2 regions of the Paraburkholderia sp. GAS333 genome follow, and region 2 is predicted to be linked to the other one. Evidence: riboswitches for the same ligand, from Rfam matches in the RefSeq annotation. Region 2 holds a riboswitch; the other holds the start of a gene.
The links. A riboswitch is a leader RNA that binds a small molecule or an ion and turns the genes downstream of it on or off. The one in region 2 is predicted to bind fluoride.
Positions count from the first base shown of each region.

Region 1: another riboswitch for fluoride. It lies ahead of ABH945_RS18925 (voltage-gated chloride channel family protein); the one in region 2 lies ahead of crcB (fluoride efflux transporter CrcB).

Region 1 is NZ_JBNDKS010000003.1:715,824-720,242, reverse strand. Features, by position in the region: gene ABH945_RS18935 (class I SAM-dependent methyltransferase) at 1-605, shown strand, start outside; gene ABH945_RS18930 (hypothetical protein) at 871-1,272, opposite strand; gene ABH945_RS18925 (voltage-gated chloride channel family protein) at 1,269-2,645, opposite strand; fluoride riboswitch at 2,726-2,796, opposite strand; gene ABH945_RS18920 (TetR/AcrR family transcriptional regulator) at 3,112-3,741, shown strand; gene ABH945_RS18915 (DMT family transporter) at 3,826-4,419, shown strand, end outside.
Region 2 is NZ_JBNDKS010000001.1:1,841,686-1,846,104, forward strand. Features, by position in the region: gene ABH945_RS08220 (ammonium transporter) at 1-1,114, shown strand, start outside; fluoride riboswitch at 1,348-1,408, shown strand; gene crcB (fluoride efflux transporter CrcB) at 1,485-1,865, shown strand; gene ABH945_RS08230 (IclR family transcriptional regulator) at 2,416-3,216, shown strand; gene ABH945_RS08235 (MdtA/MuxA family multidrug efflux RND transporter periplasmic adaptor subunit) at 3,622-4,419, shown strand, end outside.

The DNA of each region.
Region 1 (4,419 bases), on a different contig from region 2:
TCGTGTCGACTGATTACGTGGCATCGCTGCTGGAGTCGGGACGTGCACGTGCGTCAGCAGAAGGGCTTCCCGTGGTATTCGAGGAAGCGGATGCCGAAGCGTTGCCTTATGCAGACGGCTCGTTCGACGTCGTCATGTCGACGTTCGGTGTCATGTTCACTCCCGATCAGGAAAGGGCTGCAGCCGAACTCGCGCGCGTTTGCAAACCGGGCGGCCGGATTGGTCTTGCGAACTGGACACCGGAGAGCTTCATCGGACAGGTATTCAGGACGATCGCAAAGTACATTCCTCCGGCGGCGGGCGTGGTGTCGCCTGCGCTATGGGGGACGAAGGCGCGACTGGAAACGCTGTTTCAAGGGAATGCCAGCAATATTGTGACGACGAGCCGCTACTTCACGTTTCGTTACCGTTCGCCGGCGCACTTCATGGAGATATTTCGTGCGTACTACGGACCGGTGAACAAAGCGTTCGCCGCGCTCGACGAAAATCAGCAGGCTGCGCTCTTCGCCGAGCTGATGACGCTCATCGGAAGCCGCAACCGGTCGGGCGACGCAACGCTTGTTCTGCCGAGCGACTATCTCGAAGTCGTGGTGGAGCGATCATGAACGCAATCAGGCGCACGATCCGGGCGCTAATCAGCGTTGGCGTGCGCCTGTGGACGATGGCGTGGCTGATGAGTTTGCAGCATCGCCCGCTGCTAGTCGCATTGCCGTTGTGTTCATCGGTATGTTTTTTCAGTGTCAGGTTTGTTTTGTCGACGCTTGGTATCTCGGTCTAATTGGGTGGATATAAGCCGGTCACTTCGCCGCGTCGGATTCGCGGCGAAGTGACGATGCTGATGGCGACAAGCTGGCACACCGAAGCCATGACTCACCCGAGGCTTGAGGCCGATTGTGCATGAGGTGCGCGGCTCTGCGTCAGCGGCAATTCACCGAGCAGCAGCACCGCGTGAACCTTGCGCAATTCATCCGCATGGTCGCGCATGAACTGACGTAAGCGCGCTTCGGTGTCCACCAGTTCCAGACACTGTGGATGCCGCATCCCGCTGATTTCTGGATGGTGATGAGAAAGCCGCTCGCCTGGCAGATACCCTGCACTGATGTGATGCGACATCGCCTGCAGGATATTGGCACGCTTCGCGAGGGCGATAAGGTGATGCGCGAGCGCAGGCGCGCTGAGGTGATGCCAGAATCGCGTTGCTCGTGCACGGGTCGCGAGCGGGAAGTAAAGCCGCAGCGCTGCAATGCGCTGATCGTTGCTTTCCTGGATCATTGACCGCGTTCCTCTGTTGTCGCAGCGATATCAGCCGGCATGCCCGATTGCTTCTGATTCGCGGCCGGTGCGTCCGCCGCGGCTTTCTGCCGGCGGAATCCGCCCAGCTCGGCGATCCGTGTTCCGTCTGGTACGAGGAGCCGGTGCTTGCGATGCTTGCTGTGTCCGACGCGCTGCGCGTGATAGATGCCGGTGTGGCCGGAGAACAGATAGGCGGTCACGCAACCGATCGCAGCAAGCGGGCCGATGCCGGTGCCGAACAACTCCATCGCCATGATCGTGGTGGCGAGCGGCGTGTTGGCCGCGCCCGAAAACACCGCAACGAAGCCGATGCCGGCCATCAGCGCGAACGGCATGTGCAACAGAGGCGCGAGTGCATTGCCGAGGGTCGCGCCGATATAGAACAGCGGCGTGACCTCGCCGCCTTTGAAGCCGGTCCCGAGCGACGCAACGGTAAAGCCGAACTTGCCGAGAAAGTCCCAAGGCTGCATCGGCTGCTGAAACGAGCGGACGATGTCGGGGATGCCCAGGCCGATGTAGTGATAAGCATCCAGGGCCCATACCGCAATCGCGATGACGATCCCGCCTACGAACGGACGCAACGGCGCATAGGTGATGGTGCTTTTCACCAGCGTGCCGAGCTTGTGGACCGTGGTGGCGAAAGCCATGCCGACCAGACCGAATACGATGCCCGCGATTACCACCGCGACGACGCTCCATGCGTTGATCGGCGAGATCGCACCGATCGCATAGTGCACGTGATGAACGCCCCAGGCCAGGCAGACCTGATCGGCGACGATACCCGCCACGATGCAGGGAAACAGCGCGTCATAGCGCATCCGGCCGATGGCGAGCACTTCCAGGCCGAACACCGCCCCGGCGAGCGGCGTGCCGAATACGGAAGCGAATCCCGCGCTCATACCGATCATCAGCAGGATGCGGCGGTCCTCGTGTCCGAGGCGAAACACGTGGGTAAGCTGATCCGCCAGCGCGCCGCCCATCTGCACGGCCGTGCCTTCACGCCCAACCGACGCGCCGAACAGATGCGAGACGATCGTGCCGCCAAGCACGAGCGGCACCATGCGCAGCGGCACGACTTTCTTCGGGTCGTGAATTTCATCGATGAGCAGGTTGTTGCCCGCATCGACCGGTTTGCCCAGCAGATAGTACGTATAGCCGACCGCGAAACCGGCTACGGGCAGCAGCCAGATAATCCAGCGGTGCGCCTCGCGCCATGCGGTCGCATGATCGAGAGCAATGAGGAAGAAAGCCGACGCGCTGCCCGCGAGAGCCGCGGCGACGCAGGCGATCAGAAACCACTTGCCCAGATAAGGCAGCAGTTCGAGTTGTTCGAAGCGATGGAGTTTGCGCATTGGTCATTGTGCCGATGTTGCATGGCCTGACCAACGGGAAGCTTGTGGACGCGAGCGCCTACAGCCCCAACGAAAGTCAGGTAACTGTAGGCGTCATTAACCGCGAGATAAGTGCGGTGGTTAAAGGAGGAACGCCATCTCCTGAAAGCGGACTATATCGCATCCGGTCGTGGCGAACAACCGGCCCATCCGCCCTGATCTGGCTTTGGGGTTGCTGGATGCGTTGGGCGGTAACGGAGTGGGCCTTTTTGAAAGGCGGCTGAAATCCGCTAGCGGTTGTTGCATTGGATGTTCGGCGAACGGTAGCTTCAGTGTCGACTGCGGTGCAAAGCGAGCCTGAAACCGCACCGATGCGCGAACCAGAAGCGGGTTGTCCCCTGTGTGATCGCTCGTGCCAAACATCCCTTTATAGGTCAACCCTCGTGGGACGTTGATTTTGAGACTGAATAGTCCTAATATCGGTTGCATGACCAGATCTGACACACACCGCTCTCGTGGAGGGCGTACCGCCGAGCGCGGGCGACCGCGAGAATTCGACATCGACCACGCGGTCGATGCCGCCGCGCGAGTATTTTGGGAGCACGGCTACTATGCGACTCCCGTCGACGTGCTATGCGAAGCGACCGGAGTCTTTCGCGGCAGCCTCTACAGAACGTTTGGTGATAAGCATGGCTTGCTCGTCGCGGCGTTCGATCGTTACGCAGAAGGGGCCGTTGCGCGGCTGAAGGAGAGGTTGGCCGCCGACTTGCCCCCACGACAGGCACTGCGCGAAGCGCTTCTGCACTATACGAAGGTGAGCGCTAACCTGTCCGCGCGGCACGGCTGCTTTATCACCAATACGGTAATCGAGCTTCTGCCGGGCGATCATGCTCTGCGGCCACATATCGAATCGACTTTACAGCGCATCGCGATGCAGTTCAGTCTCGCGATAGCCAGAGGTCAGCAGGCAGGCGAATACGATCGCCGTCTCGACGCCGAGGAGGTCGGACGCTTTCTGCTCTGCATGGTTCAAGGCATACGCGTGCTCGGTAAGGTAGACATGAACGAGGCCGCGCTCACATCGATCGTCGATATGGCATTGCGCGCCCTGACGTAATGCATGCTCAATTGCCTTAGCGGATCGGCGGCATGCCGCGAAAGTGGCTGCCAAATTTTTTGCCTATTTTGAGAACGTTCATTCATGAATTCATCGACCGATCTGGCTTTATCGTCCGCCAACTACTGGAAGGGGATTGCTGCGTGCCTCGTCGCGACAATCCTGTTTGGGGCGATGTTTCCTGTCATGACCGACGCCCTGCGTTACATCGATCCTTTTACGTTTACGTCGTTCCGGTACCTGATCGCAGGCGTGGGCTTCGTGGTCCTGTTGCTCCACCGGGAAGGCGCCGGTGCGTTGCGAGCGGACAGCAAGTCATTACTTATCGCCTGGTTGCTCGGATCGATCGGTTTCTGCGGGTTTGGTTCGTTTGTCTTTCTGGGGCAGCAGTTGGCCGGTGAGCAAGGCGCGCTTAACGCATCGATCATGATGGCCACGCAGCCGATGATGGGGATGCTGGTCAACGCGGCAGTGCGAAGATCCGCGCCGCCGCTTCCTTCACTGCTGTTCGTTGCCGTCTCGTTCGCGGGCGTCGCGCTGGTCATCACGCGGGGTGATCTGCGGGCTGCGCTGCTCGCGCCACAGCACTACGCGGCAAGTGGCCTTATCGTTCTGGGCGCAATCTGCTGGGTTGTCTACACTTTCGGCGCGTCGTACTTCACGCGATGGTCAGCGCTG
Region 2 (4,419 bases):
GGGATTCGCGTTTCTCGAACTCGGCACGGTCCGCAAAAAGAATCAGGTCAACGCGCTCGTCAAGATCCTCGTGGATTTTTCGGTGTCGACCATCGCGTACTTCTTCATCGGCTACACGATCGCGTACGGCGTGCAGTTCTTCGGCAGCGCCGAGTCGCTGGCCGCGCACAACGGCTACGCGCTGGTGCGCTTCTTCTTCCTGCTGACCTTCGCCGCCGCGATTCCGGCGATCGTGTCCGGCGGCATTGCAGAGCGCTCGAAATTCAACCCGCAGTTGTTCGCGACCTTCGTACTGGTCGGTTTCATCTATCCGTTCTTCGAAGGGATCGCGTGGAACGGCCGCTTCGGTGTTCAGGACTGGCTGCATCAGACGTTCGGCGCGCAGTTCCACGACTTCGCCGGTTCGGTGGTGGTCCATGCTTTCGGCGGCTGGGTCGCGCTGCCGGCCGTGCTGCTGCTCGGCGCACGGCACGGGCGTTATCACCGCGATGGCGGCATCGCCGCGCACCCGCCGTCGAATATTCCGTTCCTGGCGCTGGGCGCGTGGGTGCTGACGGTCGGCTGGTTCGGCTTCAACGTGATGAGCGCGCAAACGGTCGACAAGATCAGCGGCCTGGTCGCCGTCAATTCGTTGATGGCGATGGTCGGCGGCACGTTGACGGCCTGGCTTGCGGGCCGCAACGACCCGGGCTTTACCTATAACGGCCCGCTGGCCGGGCTGGTCGCCGTGTGCGCCGGCTCGGACGTGATGCATCCGCTGGGCGCGCTGGTGACGGGCGGCATCGCGGGCGTGCTGTTCGTCTATATGTTCACGTGCGTGCAAAACCGCTGGCGCATCGACGACGTGCTCGGCGTGTGGCCGCTGCATGGGCTGTGCGGCGCGTGGGGCGGGATCGCCGCGGGCATTTTCGGCTCACGCGCGCTCGGCGGGATGGGCGGCGTCGCGTTCGGCTCGCAGGTGATCGGCACGCTCGGCGGGATCGTCGTGGCGACGGTCGGCGGCACGGCGGTGTACGGTGTAATTCGCCTGACGGTCGGTCTGCGGCTCGATCAGGAAGACGAATACAACGGCGCGGATCTGTCGATCCACAAGATTTCGGCGACTTCGGAGTGAGCCGGCACGCGCCGTTTGCGTGAGCGATGGAACCGGCTCGACGCGCGCAATCTCAGGCGCGCATCGAGCCGGCTGGCATTATTAGCACAGCCCTGTTCGACCGTTGCGCGGACGGCTGCGAATACGGTGAAAAACGCGGTTAAGACTGCGATTGAAAAGCGGCCCCAAGACCCGCCGAATAGCTCCCCTGGCTCTGCGCCGACCTGTCCCCCCAAGCTCCGCCGATGTTAGACTCGCGCGCTGGAGATGGCATCTTCCCAAACCGCCCCTGTGGCTGATGATGCCCGCTTCGCCCGGACCTTCGCGAATGCGGCGTCGCGCTGCCCGCCCGGTCCGATACGTCGACACCCGGTTTCGCCAGGCCCTTCTCATGTATTGGTCCTTTCTCGCAGTCGCCATCGGCGGCGCACTCGGCTCGCTGTTTCGCTGGTTTCTCGGTGTCCGCCTGAACGGCGTGTTCAGCGGCTTGCCGCTCGGCACGCTCGCGGCCAACGTCATAGCCGGTTACGTCATCGGCGTAGCAGTGGCGGGCTTCGCGCGCGCGCCGCAAATCTCGCCGGAATGGCGGCTTTTCGTCATTACCGGCCTGATGGGTGGCCTGTCCACCTTCTCGACCTTCTCGGCGGAAGTCGTGCAACGCTTGCAGGACGGCCGACTCGGCTGGGCCGCGGGCGAAGTCGCGATTCACGTCGGCGCATCGCTCGTCATGACGATTCTGGGCATCGCCACGGTGTCCTTGCTGTCGCGCTAAAGCCCCTGCAATCCCAAACTTTCAGAAGCGCCCCTGCCCTCACTCTGGCTCTCGAACACCGGTGAGCGACGGCGCACGCGCTGAAACTCCGGGCGAAAAAAAAGGCGTCACGTTGCCGTGACGCCTTAAAAAGTTCTAGCCATTCCGAGGGCCGTGCTAGAACCTGAGAGACGGTATTCGAAAAGTCATAGCGCAATGCGCCCCTGACAACCGACGGTGACGTGAAATTGTGGAGACAATCGACACAAAGTGAGTCACGGTGAATTCAAACTCTTTAGAAAAACCGAGTTTGAAAGCGTCTTTCGAAATGAGATTCCATTTTTTATGCTTATGCTGACTAAGTCAAGCAAAATCTAAAAAGCGGAATACGGCACGGAAAAATATTCCGATACAATGAATCTTCTGATGAAAAACGGAATCAGCACCCCTGGACCGGGGTGACTGGCGGGCTGCTGACTTTACCTATCAGCAGATTGCAAACGAATAATTTGAAATACAGTTCCAAAAAAATCACATGAACCCACCCGCTCGTCCCTCAGTGCCAGCAGATATGCTCAAGGAAAAAGACGGCTCGGGCGATGAAGTCACCGCCCTCGCGCGAGGCCTCACGGTGCTGCGTTCGATCGCCGCCGCCGACGCCCCGCTCAGCAACCGCGAACTGACCGAACTGACCGGCATCCCCAAACCGACCGTGTCGCGCATCACCGCGACTCTGGTTGGCGCCGGCTTCCTGTTCAGACTGCCTGACAGCGAACGCTTCGTGCTGACGTCGTCGGTGCTGGAATTGAGCAACGGCTTTCTGCGCAACTTCGACATCCGGGCCCGCGCGCGGCCTTTCCTGATCGAACTCGCCGAACGCACGTCGCTGTCTGTCCACCTCGCCGTGCGGGATCGCTTCGACATGGTCGTGATCGACGCAATCCGGCCGCGTTCGGCGGTGCTGGTGTCGCGCCTGGAAATCGGTTCACGGATGAACCTGAGCCGCACGGCGGTGGGTCGCGCCTATCTTGCAGCGCTCGCCAAGCCCGAACGCGACAAATTGCTGATCGGCCTGCAGGCGGCAGAAGGCGATGACTGGGGCCATGTCGGCAGCCGGCTCGAAAGCGCGTTGCGGGAAACCATCGAACAGGGTTTCGCGATCGCCACCGGCGAGTGGTACAACGGCCTGAACGCCATCGCGCAGGGTTTCGTCGGACCGTCCGGCGAGCGCTATGCAGTGAATTGCGGCGGCCCGGCCGACCAGTGTCCGCGTGACTGGCTGATCTCGCGCGCCGCCCCGGCGTTGCTCGAATGCATCAGCAAAATCGTTCTCGAAATTGGCGGCACGCCGGGACGACGGCTCGACAATTGAGCCACGCAAAGGCTTGCCGGTCGGCAGCCCCAACAGTGGTCCTGTCCGTGGCAGTACATCCTGTAACCTTTGTAATCAAAAGAAAAATACACAGGTGGACTGTTACGGACCACGCAACGTAGGATCATGCGTTTCCGTCGCGCGGGGCGCGTGTCTGACGGGTTGCCGCGACCCTGAGTTGCCTCGAATAACCGCAGCAACACTGCCGGCATGGCGGCGAGAACAACGCATTGCGTTAACATCTCCGTCCCGCGCCTCGGGTAGCATCGCGCTGAAAAAGCGTGTGCTGCTTCCGCTGATATCAATAGTTGCCTGTCATGCCACCCGCGTGCCGGTCCGCCGAACTTCTGTTCCGGCTGGGCCGCGCGAGCGGCTCACATCAAAGCCTGCCACCTGACCGAACCGATGGACGAACAACAAAAGCATTCGGAAACTTCACGCCCCGCCGACCCGGCTTCCCAATCGCGCCCGAACGGCGCTCCGGGCGGCAAGCCAGGCGATCCGCGCGGTCCTGTGAAGCGGCACCGCGGCCGCAACGTCGCGTTGATCGTCGCGGCGCTGGTCATCCTCGCGGTCGTGGTGTGGCGCTGGCATCCGTGGGGGGCGGCCGGCGGCGAAGCAACCGGCGCGTCCGACGCACGCGGCGCGAGCGGTGCGCGCACCGGCGGCCGTGGCGGGCGCGGTGGTCCTGGCGGCATGGGCAACATGCCGCAACCGGTTCACGTGGCGACGGCCACGCAAGGTGAAATGCCGGTCGTGCTGACCGCGCTCGGCACGGTCACGCCGCTTGCCACCGTCACCGTGCTGCCGCAGTTGAGCGGCGTATTGCAGGACGTGTATTTCAAGGAAGGCCAGATGGTCAAGAAGGGCGACGTGCTCGCCCAGATCGATCCGCGTCCGTATCAGATCTCGCTCGAAAATGCACAAGGCACACTGGTGCGTGACCAGGCACTGCTGCAAACCGCCCGCCTCGACCTGAAGCGTTATCAGACGCTGCTCGCGCAGGACTCGATCGCAAGCCAGCAGGTCGACACGCAGGCTTCACTCGTGCGCCAGTACGAAGGCACGGTGAAGTCCGATCAGGCGAACATCGACAGCTTCAAGCTCGACCTCGTCTACGCACGCATCACGGCGCCGGTGTCGGGACGCGTCGGTTTGCGTCAGGTCGATCCGGGCAATTACGTGACGTCGAGCCTCTCCACC